3 regions of the Streptomyces sp. NPDC054770 genome follow, and region 3 is predicted to be linked to each of the others. Evidence: riboswitches for the same ligand, from Rfam matches in the RefSeq annotation. Region 3 holds a riboswitch; each other region holds the start of a gene.

Region 1 (3,235 bases), on a different contig from region 3:
AAAACTCAGGGCCGGAATCCAATTTCAGGGATTCCGGCCCTGAGTCATATCCAGGCGCGTGTTCCTCATCACACACGTCCGTACTCATCCGCCCGGCCCACACCATTCGCCCCACCCGCTCACAGCCGCAAACCTGGACGGACAGGCGTCGAAGACATGGGACACCAGGAGGACCGCGTGGCGGGCCGTGGCGAGGCGGAGCTGCACGGCCCGGCGCCCGCCCGCCTCCTCGCCCGCACCCTCGCCCGCTTCCTGCCCGCGCTGCTGATCAGCGCGGGCGTCTGCTACGACGTCCTCACCCCCGAGGCCTTCACCGCGGTCCCCTTCTTCACGGCCGCCCCGCTGATCGCCGCGCCCCTCTCGTCCCTGCGCACCACCGTCCTCACCGGCCTGGCCGCACTGCTGGCCACCTACGCCGTGCATGCGCGGTTCGCGGTCGTCCCGGACGCCGACGCCGTCACCGAGATCGTCACCGTGGCCACCGTCGCCGTCCTCGCCGCCGGCATCAACCGGATCGTCCGTATCGGCGACCAGCGTCTCGCCTCCGCCCGCGAGGTCGCCGAGGCCGCCCAGCGGGCCGTCCTGCCCGAGCCCGCCGAGCGGATCGGCGGCTTCGAGATCGCCGCCCGCTACGAGGCGGCCCAGGAGGGCACCTTCATCGGCGGCGACCTGTACGCCGTCCAGGACACCCCGTACGGCGTACGGCTGGTCGTCGGCGACGTGCGCGGCAAGGGCATGGGCGCGGTCGCCGCCGTCGCCGTGGTCATCGGCGCGTTCCGGGAGGCCGCCGAGCAGGAGGCCACGCTGGAGGCGGTCGCCGGGCGGCTGGACCGGGCGCTTGCGCGCGAGGGCGTCCGGCGCGGGGGCATCGACGCCCAGGAGGGGTTCACCACCGCCGTACTCGCCGAGCTCCCGCACGGCGACAACACGCTCCGGGTCGTCAACCGGGGTCATCCGCCGCCCCTGCTGCTGCACGGCGACGGCGAGGTGTTCCCGGTGCGGCCGCCGGAGTCCGCGCTGCCGCTGGGGATGGGCGAGCTGGGGGCATGGCCCGACCGGGCCGCCGAGCACGCGTTCCCGAGCGGGGCCACGCTGCTGCTGTACACCGACGGCCTCTCCGAGGCACGGGACGCGCACGGCCGGTTCTACGACCCCGAGCGGCGGCTGACCGGCCGTACCGTCACCGCCCCCGGCGCGCTGCTCGCCCGGCTCGCGGCCGAGGTGCGCCGGCACACCGGCGGCGGCATGACGGACGACATGGCACTGCTCGCCGTACGGCGGCCCTGACTGGGCTCCGACCCTGTGCTATGTCACATATCGTGTTCGGACGGCCGCCCTCCGCATCACATCTGAGTCACCATCAAACCCCGTGTGACTCCTGAGTTGAGCAGCGGACACCGTCAACTCGACCGTTTTTGGCCGATCGTGCCAGGTAAGTCCAAGCTTTGAAAGCTTAATGATCAAGGCGAACGGCTTGGAATCTCATAGCCGTGTCTATTAACGTTCGATAACGCAGCGCGGTCGTCCCAGCCGTCACCCGCGACGGCTCCGTGCGCACGCGCCGAATCCCGCAAGGGAACCGGGGAACCACCACCTTGGGGTGAATCGCACGGCTACCGCCGGGTAGGAAACGGCCGGTATACGCGCGTAGGAGACCTTCCCGCTCCGAACCCGTCAGCTAACCCGGTAGGCGGCGGAAGGAAAGGAGTGCGCCCGCGTGGCGTCCAACCCGCCTGCTCCGACAGCCCCGTTCGTGCCCAGCCAGCGTCAGCCCGACACCTTCGGATACGGCGGTTACCGCACAGACGAGGGCCCCTTCGAGGAGTGGAACCCCACCGAGGAGTCCCTCTCCTCGGCCCGCGGCCGGCACCGGGTCGCCCGGCAGAAGGGCGGCGGGCTCGCCCGCAGCTCCACGGTTCTCGGCGTCGGTGTCATCGCAGCCGTCGGCGCGGGCGGCATGGCCAGCGCCAACACCGGCAAGCCGCCGGTCTCCATCTCGCTGCCCGACCTGCCGACCTCCGTCAGCTCCCTGCTCGGCGAGGGCACCGGCCACCAGGCCACCCAGACCGCGCTCAGCAGCGTCACCACGACGACCGCCACCGACGCGGACTCCTCGTCCTCCGACGCCGGTGAGGCGCTGCGCAGCCGGATCATCGCCCAGGCCGCGCAGCAGCAGAACCAGCTCGACACCAAGGCCAGTGCCAAGGCCGTCGCCGCCGCCGACAAGGCGGTCGCCGACGCCGAGGCCAAGGCGGAGAAGGCGGCCGCCGCAACGGCCGCCGACGCCAAGGAGAAGGCCGAGGCCTCCGCGAAGCAGAAGTCCGAGCAGGCCCGGCTCGCCGCGCTGGCCAAGCAGTACACGCTGCCCGTCGTCTCGTACACGATCACCGGCACCTTCGGCCAGGCCGGCTCCATGTGGTCCTCCGGCTACCACACCGGCCTCGACTTCGCCGCGCCCACCGGCACGCTGATCAAGGCCGTGCACAGCGGCACGGTCACCGAGGCGGGCTGGGCCGGCGCCTACGGCTACCGCACGATCATCACCCTCGACGACGGCACCGAGCTGTGGTTCTGCCACCAGTCCTCGATCGGCGTCAAGGTCGGCCAGAAGGTCGCCACCGGAGACGTGATCGGCCGCGTCGGCGCCACCGGCAACGTCACCGGCCCGCACCTCCACCTGGAGGTCCACCCGAACGGCCAGGCCACCGCCATCGACCCGATGCCCTGGCTGCGCGGCAAGGGCCTCAACCCCTGACGTCTCAACTCCTGACGTCTCAACTCCTGACGTCTCGACTCCTGACGTCTCAACTCCTGACGCCTGAGCCCCTGACCCGGACCGCCGCGCTTTACGAGAACTTCGTGTTGCGTCGGCATGGGGCGCCAGGTGACGCGTGTTGAAGTGAAGCATGACTGCTTCTTCCGCTTCCCCTTCCCTCCGTAAGCTCGGCGCCTCCGACCTGGAGGTCTTCCCGCTCGCCCTCGGCGGCAACGTCTTCGGCTGGACCGCCGACGAGGCGACCTCCTTCGCCGTCCTCGACGCCTATGCCGCCGCGGGCGGCAACTTCGTCGACACCGCCGACTCGTACTCGGCGTGGATCGAGGGCCACCAGGGCGGCGAGTCCGAGACGATCATCGGCAAGTGGGTCAAGGCGCGCGGCAACCGGGACGACGTCGTCATCGCGACGAAGGTCAGCCAGCACCCCGAGTACCCCGGCCTGTCCGCCGCCAACATCAA
Region 2 (3,235 bases), on a different contig from region 3:
CATGACCGACCTCCGCCTTAATCCCCGTGAAACGCCGCCGAGTGGCGCTCGTTCCGTGACTCTATTGCAATGAGCCGGAATTTCCGACGGCGGACCGGAATCCAGGGATATATTTTGGACAGCAAGTGCACGAAAACGACGAAAGCCCCGGCACAGGGGCCGGGGCTCCGGAAGATCTCACGGGTTGCTTCCGCAGTGCGCTGCCGGGTTCGCCTCGGTGGTCGGGTGCGGGTGCGTGGGGGTTGCCCGCACCCCCTTTCAGGGGCGTCACGCGCAGCGCTCCTTCAGGGGCGCGGGGAACTGCGCGACCAGCCACGGCGCACCCGCGCCCGGCGCACGCACCGCAACCCCCACGTCGGTCTCGGCGCCGGACCCGCGTCCAGCTCCCTCAGACGTTCACGCCGTGCTTGCGGAGGTAGGCGACCGGGTCGACGTCGGAGCCGTAGTCCGGGGTGGTGCGGGCCTCGAAGTGGAGGTGCGGGCCGGTGGTGTTGCCGGTCGCGCCGGAGAGGCCGATCTGCTGGCCCGGGGTGACCTGCTGGCCCACCGAGACGCCGATGGACGAGAGGTGGCCGTACTGGGTGTACATGCCGTCGGCCATCTTGATGACGATCTCGTTGCCGTACGCCCCGCCCCAGCCGGTGGAGACGACCGTGCCGGTACCGACCGCGTGCACCACCGTGCCGCTGGCGGCGTGGAAGTCGATGCCGGTGTGGGCGCCGGAGGACCACAGGGAGCCGCCGGTCTTGTAGCCGGTGGAGACGTAGGAGTCGCTGATCGGCGCGACGAAGGTGTTCAGGCGCTTGCGCTCGGCCTCGCGGGCGGCGCGGGCCTTGGCCGCGCGCTCCTTCTTGGCCTGCTCGGCGGCCTTCTTGCGGGCGGCCTCCTCGGCCGCCTTGCGCGCGGCGGCGGCCTTCTGGGCGGCGGCCTGGGCGTCGATCTGCTCGGCGACGGAGTCGCTGATCGTGATGACCGGGGTGAGGCCGGTCTGCTCGACGGAGTTCTCGGCGGCGAGCGCCGGGGCGGCGGAGACGGTGCCGATGACACCGGTGGTGGTGAGAGCCGCGATACCGGCGGCCTGCGCGGTGGTGCGCTTCACCCGGCCGGGACGACGGTGCTTCCCGGAGGCGCACATGAACGCCATGTAGAGGCTGGTCCTTTCCTTCCCTCTCGCCTACCGGGTTAGCTGACGGGTTCGGAGCAGGAAGGTCTCCTACGGGCCCCCTCGCGACACGCGCGGGCGCCCGATTCACCCCAGGGACTGCGTGGGTCCCCGGCTCCCCTGGCTCGCGCCGTACGGGGACTCGGCGATGGCTGTCCGGTGCCGCGGATGCGGCGCGGTGCCTGACGGACAGCCCGGAAGAACCTACGAGGCCGCTCGCGCCCCGCCCAAACGGATCACGGTTTTTGTAGCGCATCCCACAGGGCAGACAGGCAACCTCCACCTCAATTCGGACACGCGAGAGCCCTGATGACCCGACGGTCATCAGGGCTCTTCACCCGCGTGTGTCCTACTCCGCGGCGACGACGGTGACTTCGCCGATGCCGAGGGCCTCGACGGGCTCCTTGATCTGCGCCGCGTCGCCGACCAGGACGGTCACCAGGCGGTCCACCGGGAAGGCGTTCACGACCGCCGCGGTGGCCTCCACGGTGCCGGTGGCGGCCAGTTGCCGGTACAGCGTGGCCTGGAAGTCGTCGGGCAGGTACTGCTCGACCTGGTCGGCCAGAGTGCCCGCGACGGCCGCCGCCGTCTCGTACTTGAGCGGCGCCACCCCGACGAGGTTCTGCACGGCCACGTCGCGCTCGGCGTCCGTGAGGCCCTGGGCGGCGAGCGTGCGCAGCACCGTCCACAGGTCCGTCAGGGCCGGGCCGGTGTTCGGCGTGTCCACCGAACCGCTGATGGCGAGCATCGAGACACCGCTGCCGTCGGGGGCTGACCGCAGCACCTGCCCGAAGGAGCGGACGCCGTAGGTGTAGCCCTTCTCCTCGCGCAGGACGCGGTCCAGGCGGGAGGTGAGGGTGCCGCCCAGGCAGTAGGTGCCGAGCACCTGGGCGGGCCAGACGCGGTCGTGCCGGTCGGAGCCGACGCGGCCGATGAGCAACTGGGTCTGGACAGCGCCGGGGCGGTCCACGATGACGACCCGCCCGGTGTCGTCGGCGGTCACGGACGGAACCGGACGGGGCTGCCCGGTGGCGGCGCGCCAGGCGCCCAGGGTCTCGCCGAGCAGCTCGTCCAGGTCGATGCCGGTCAGGTCGCCGACGACGACCGCGGTGGCCGTGGCGGGGCGCACGTGCCGGTCGAAGAAGGCGCGGACGGCGGCCGCATCGATCTTCTCGACCGTGTCCTCGGTGCCCTGGCGCGGGCGGGACATCCGCGCGGTGGCCGGGAACAGCTCCTTGTAGAGCTGCTTGGCGGCCCGGCGGCTGGGGTTGGCCAGCTCGTGCGGGATCTCGTCGAGGCGGTTGCGGACCAGCCGCTCGACCTCGCTCTCGGCGAAGGCGGGCGCCCTGAGGGCGTCGGAGAGCAGCCCGAGGCCCTTGGCGAGCCGGGAGGCCGGGACCTCCAGGCTGATGCGGACGCCGGGGTGGTCGGCGTGCGCGTCGAGGGTGGCGCCGGCCCGCTCCAGCTCCGCGGCGTACTCCTCGGCGGAGTGCTTGTCGGTGCCCTCGGAGAAGGCGCGCGCCATGATGGTGGCGACGCCGTCCAGGCCGGCCGGCTCGGCGTCCAGGGGCGCGTCCAGGAGCACTTCGACGGCGACGACCTGCTGGCCCGGGCGGTGGCAGCGCAGCACGGTCAGGCCGTTGTCCAGAGTGCCGCGCTCCGGGGCGGGGAAGGCCCACGGCTTGGCCTCGCCCGGCTGCGGCTGGGGGTGGAAGTCCATGGTGGCGAGCTCGGTCACTTGGCCGTCTCCTCGTTCTCGTTGCCGGCCTCTACGGTGGCTTCCTGCTCCGGGTCCTCGCCGCGGCCCGCCTCCTGGGTGTGCTCGGCGGACTCCGCGGACAGCGGCTCGTAGACGAGCACCGCGCGGTTGTCGGGGCGCAGCCGGGCCTTGGCGACCTCCCGGACCTCCTCGGCGGTGACCGTCAGGACGCGCTGGACGGCGGTCAGGGCGAGCTGCGGGTCGCCGAACAGGACGGCGAAGCGGCACAGTTCGTCCGCGCGGCCCGCGACGGTGCCGAGCCGGTCCAGCCACTCGCGCTCCAACTGGGCCTGGGCGCGCTCCATTTCCTCGGG
Region 3 (3,235 bases):
TGCCGCGGGGGCGAGGGCAGCGAGGGCGGCTCTGGTGGCCAGGGCTCCGAAGGCTCGGCGGCTGGTCGTCATGCGGCGGGTTCCTTCCGGCGGTCAGGAGTGATGGAAAGCGCTTGCACACACCGGGGATCACTGTGCCGCGGTGCCGCCCTCGCTGTCGATGCCCTGAGCACTCCTGCCACGAGAAGGAAACACCGAAGGCCGGACCCGGGGATCGGGGGTCCGGCCTTCGGAGTGCGTGTCAGACCAGTGGGGCGCCGGGTCAGCCGACGGCGAGGCCCTTCGAGCGGAGGTAGGCGACCGGGTCCACGTCCGAGCCGTAGTCGGGGGTGGTGCGGATCTCGAAGTGCAGGTGCGGGCCGGTCACGTTGCCGGTCGCGCCGGACAGGCCGACCTGCTGGCCCGCGGTCACGGTCTGACCGACCGAGACGGAGAGCGCGGAGAGGTGGCCGTACTGCGCGTAGTAGCCGTCGGCGAGCCGGATGACGACCTGGTTGCCGTAGGCACCGCCCCAGCCCGCCGTGACGACCGTGCCCGCGCCGACGGCCTTGACCGGGGTGCCGGTCGGGACGACGAAGTCGACGCCCGTGTGGTAGCCGCTGGACCACATGCTGCCGGAGACGTGGTAGCCGGTGCCGACGGTGGCTCCGGTGACCGGGAGGGTGAAACCGGCGGCACTCGTCACCGAGCCGTCCGAGCCCTCCGAGCCGTCCGAGGAGGAGGCCGAGGACGAGGCGGACGACGGCGAGTTCGACGGCACCTCGGAACGGGCGCCGGAGTCCATGGTGTCCGTCGTCGCGGCGGGCCGGCCGCCGAGGGCGAGCTTGAGGCCGGGGTGGATCAGCGAGGGGTTGTCGCCGACGGCCTGCCGGTTGTCGGCGTAGAGCCGGTGCCAGCCGCCGGGGACGTGCTGCTCGCGGGCGATCTTCGCGAGCCAGTCGCCGGGCACCACAGTGTAGATGCGGTGCACGGAATGCGCGGCGGAATTCTTTACGGCCGCCTTCTTCACCGCGGTCTTCTCGACTGTCGGAAGTGCCTGCGCGGCCTTTTCGGAAACGGACTGCGAGGTGGCCGCGTGGGCGCCGGTGGCCCCCATGAGCGGCAGTGCCAGCGCGGCGCCACCGGTTCCGGCGACGGCCATCGAGCGGGTGAGGCGCTGGGACTTGGGGCGGCGGTGCTTACCCTTTACGGGCATGGCGCATTCCTCTCCGGCGCCTGCGAGGTGAGCTGTCGGGTTCGGGCTGGAGCTGCCCGGCCACGCACCATTGCGCGACTACACCCCAAGCCTGTCCCGGGAACCGGAACAGGCGGTCTTGCCTGGTGGGTCCCCCGCTCCTGCCGGGCACGGGTGGGTGTGTGGGGACTCCGGGCGGCGGCAGGATTCGGCGTTCCGCCCGGATGTGTGGCGAACGTAAGGGAGTAGGACGGACGTGGACAAGCAGCCGGTTCCGTCTGTCCGAGTTCCACTTGATCCGTTACCGGAATTCACGGTCACCCTCCGTGAATTCCGGCCCATTCGGATTTCCAATCGTCTTGCGAAGCACCGGAATTACGTGAGCATGACGCGCGACGGACGGTCACGAATATGACGCTCCTCACGCACGTCACACCACGTCCCCTTATTCCAGAGCGAGTTGTAACGAAGGTGCTAATTCGGGCAGATGCATCAGATGCGACGGAGCCGGATGACCGACGCATCCAGGTCACCCTTCAGTCCGGTGCGCAGCCCGTGATGCAACAGGACGGCACCTCGATATACTTCGCCCGTTTCGCGGCATTCGTACGACGCGGTGGGGTCGAGACCCTGTAGCCGCAGAGCCGGTGCCGGCTCGCCGTAGCTCTGGGCCTGCAGCCAGGCGAGGACGACGGTCTCGTCGCCGAGCGTGTACTGCACCGCGCTCAGCCCGCCGGCCGGCGGCCGCAGCCGGAACTGGTCGCCGCGCTGCACCAGGGGCCGGATCTCCTTGTAGAGCTCCACCCAGCGGCCGGCCTCGGCGAGCTCCTCCTCGGTCCACTGCGAGAGGTCGCCGCCGACGCCGAGCGCCCCGGCCATCGAGCTGACGAAGCGGAAACGCAGACTGCTGACCCGGCCGTTGAGCTGGTGGTTCGGGCTGTCGGTGACCCAGGCGGACATCACCCGGGCGGGGTGGATCTGGCTGAAGCCGTGCTGGATGGCGAGCCGGTCCAGCGGGTCGGTGTTGTCGGAGGTCCACACCTCGTCGGTGCGGCTCATGATGCCGAGGTCGATCCGCCCGCCGCCGCCGGAGCAGGACTCGATGGCGACGTTCGGGTGCGCCGCGCGGATCCGGTCGAGAAGGGCGTAGAGCCCGCGCACGTGGTCGACCCACAGGCGCTGCGGGTAGGGCTCGCCGGGCCAGCCCGCGTCGGTGAAGCAGCGGTTGAAGTCCCACTTGACGTAGTCGATCGGGGCGCTGGACAGCAGGCCGTCGAGCTGCTCCCAGAGGTACTCCCGGACGTCCTCGCGGGCGAGATTGAGGACGAGCTGGTTGCGGAATTCCGTCCGCTTTCGTCCCTGCTGGTACTGCACCCAGTCGGGGTGGGCGCGGTAGAGGTCGCTGTCCGGGTTCACCATCTCGGGCTCGACCCAGATGCCGAACTGCATGCCGAGGGCGTGCACGTAGTCGGCGAGGGGCTTGAGGCCGGTCGGGAAGCGGTCGGGGTTGGGCGTCCAGTCGCCGAGGCCGGCCCGGTCGCTGGTGCGCTTGCCGAACCAGCCGTCGTCGACCACGAACAGCTCGATACCGATGGCGGCGGCCCGGCGGGCCAGGGTGGCCTGCTGCTCCTCGGAGATGTCGAAGGTGGTGGCCTCCCACGAGTTGAACAGCACGGGCCGGTCCCGGTCGGCGTCCGGGATGATGTACGTCCGCTGGTAGGCGTGCCAGGCACGGCTCGCCCCGCCGAAGCCGCCGTCGGTCCACAGGCCCGCGAAGACCGGGCTGGTGTACGACTCCCCCTCGGCCAGCATCAGCAGGCCCGAGTCGTCGTAGCCGGCGCCGCCGGTGATCTGCACGCGCGCGTCGGGGAGTTGGGCGACGGCGATCCGCCAGGAGCCGGACCAGCCGAGCGCACAGCCCCAGACCTCGCCGCGCTCCTCGGTGGCGTCGGTGTCGAGGGCGACCCAGGGCAGGTGCTGGTGGCTGGTGTGGCCGCGACGGCTGCCGATGACCTTCTCGCCGTAGGTGAGCGGAGCGCTGGTGAGGCGGGACTCGGCGGC

Evidence for each region. A riboswitch is a leader RNA that binds a small molecule or an ion and turns the genes downstream of it on or off. The one in region 3 is predicted to bind cyclic di-AMP.
Region 1: linked by a shared signal. The riboswitch ahead of ACWGKQ_RS22885 (M23 family metallopeptidase) and the one ahead of ACWGKQ_RS16815 (M23 family metallopeptidase) in region 3 are both predicted to bind cyclic di-AMP.
Region 2: linked by a shared signal. The riboswitch ahead of ACWGKQ_RS21290 (M23 family metallopeptidase) and the one ahead of ACWGKQ_RS16815 (M23 family metallopeptidase) in region 3 are both predicted to bind cyclic di-AMP.

Annotation. Positions count from the first base shown of each region.
Region 1 is NZ_JBSHBL010000026.1:21,783-25,017, reverse strand. Features, by position in the region: gene ACWGKQ_RS22890 (PP2C family protein-serine/threonine phosphatase) at 157-1,287, shown strand; cyclic di-AMP (ydaO/yuaA leader) riboswitch at 1,550-1,708, shown strand; gene ACWGKQ_RS22885 (M23 family metallopeptidase) at 1,718-2,755, shown strand; gene ACWGKQ_RS22880 (aldo/keto reductase) at 2,907-3,235, shown strand, end outside.
Region 2 is NZ_JBSHBL010000023.1:24,532-27,766, reverse strand. Features, by position in the region: gene ACWGKQ_RS21295 (GntR family transcriptional regulator) at 1-3, opposite strand, end outside; gene ACWGKQ_RS21290 (M23 family metallopeptidase) at 389-1,144, opposite strand; cyclic di-AMP (ydaO/yuaA leader) riboswitch at 1,157-1,320, opposite strand; gene ACWGKQ_RS21285 (M16 family metallopeptidase) at 1,512-2,900, opposite strand; gene ACWGKQ_RS21280 (M16 family metallopeptidase) at 2,897-3,235, opposite strand, start outside.
Region 3 is NZ_JBSHBL010000016.1:65,796-69,030, forward strand. Features, by position in the region: gene ACWGKQ_RS16810 (DUF6250 domain-containing protein) at 1-72, opposite strand, end outside; gene ACWGKQ_RS16815 (M23 family metallopeptidase) at 263-1,195, opposite strand; cyclic di-AMP (ydaO/yuaA leader) riboswitch at 1,200-1,361, opposite strand; gene ACWGKQ_RS16820 (alpha-galactosidase) at 1,667-3,235, opposite strand, start outside.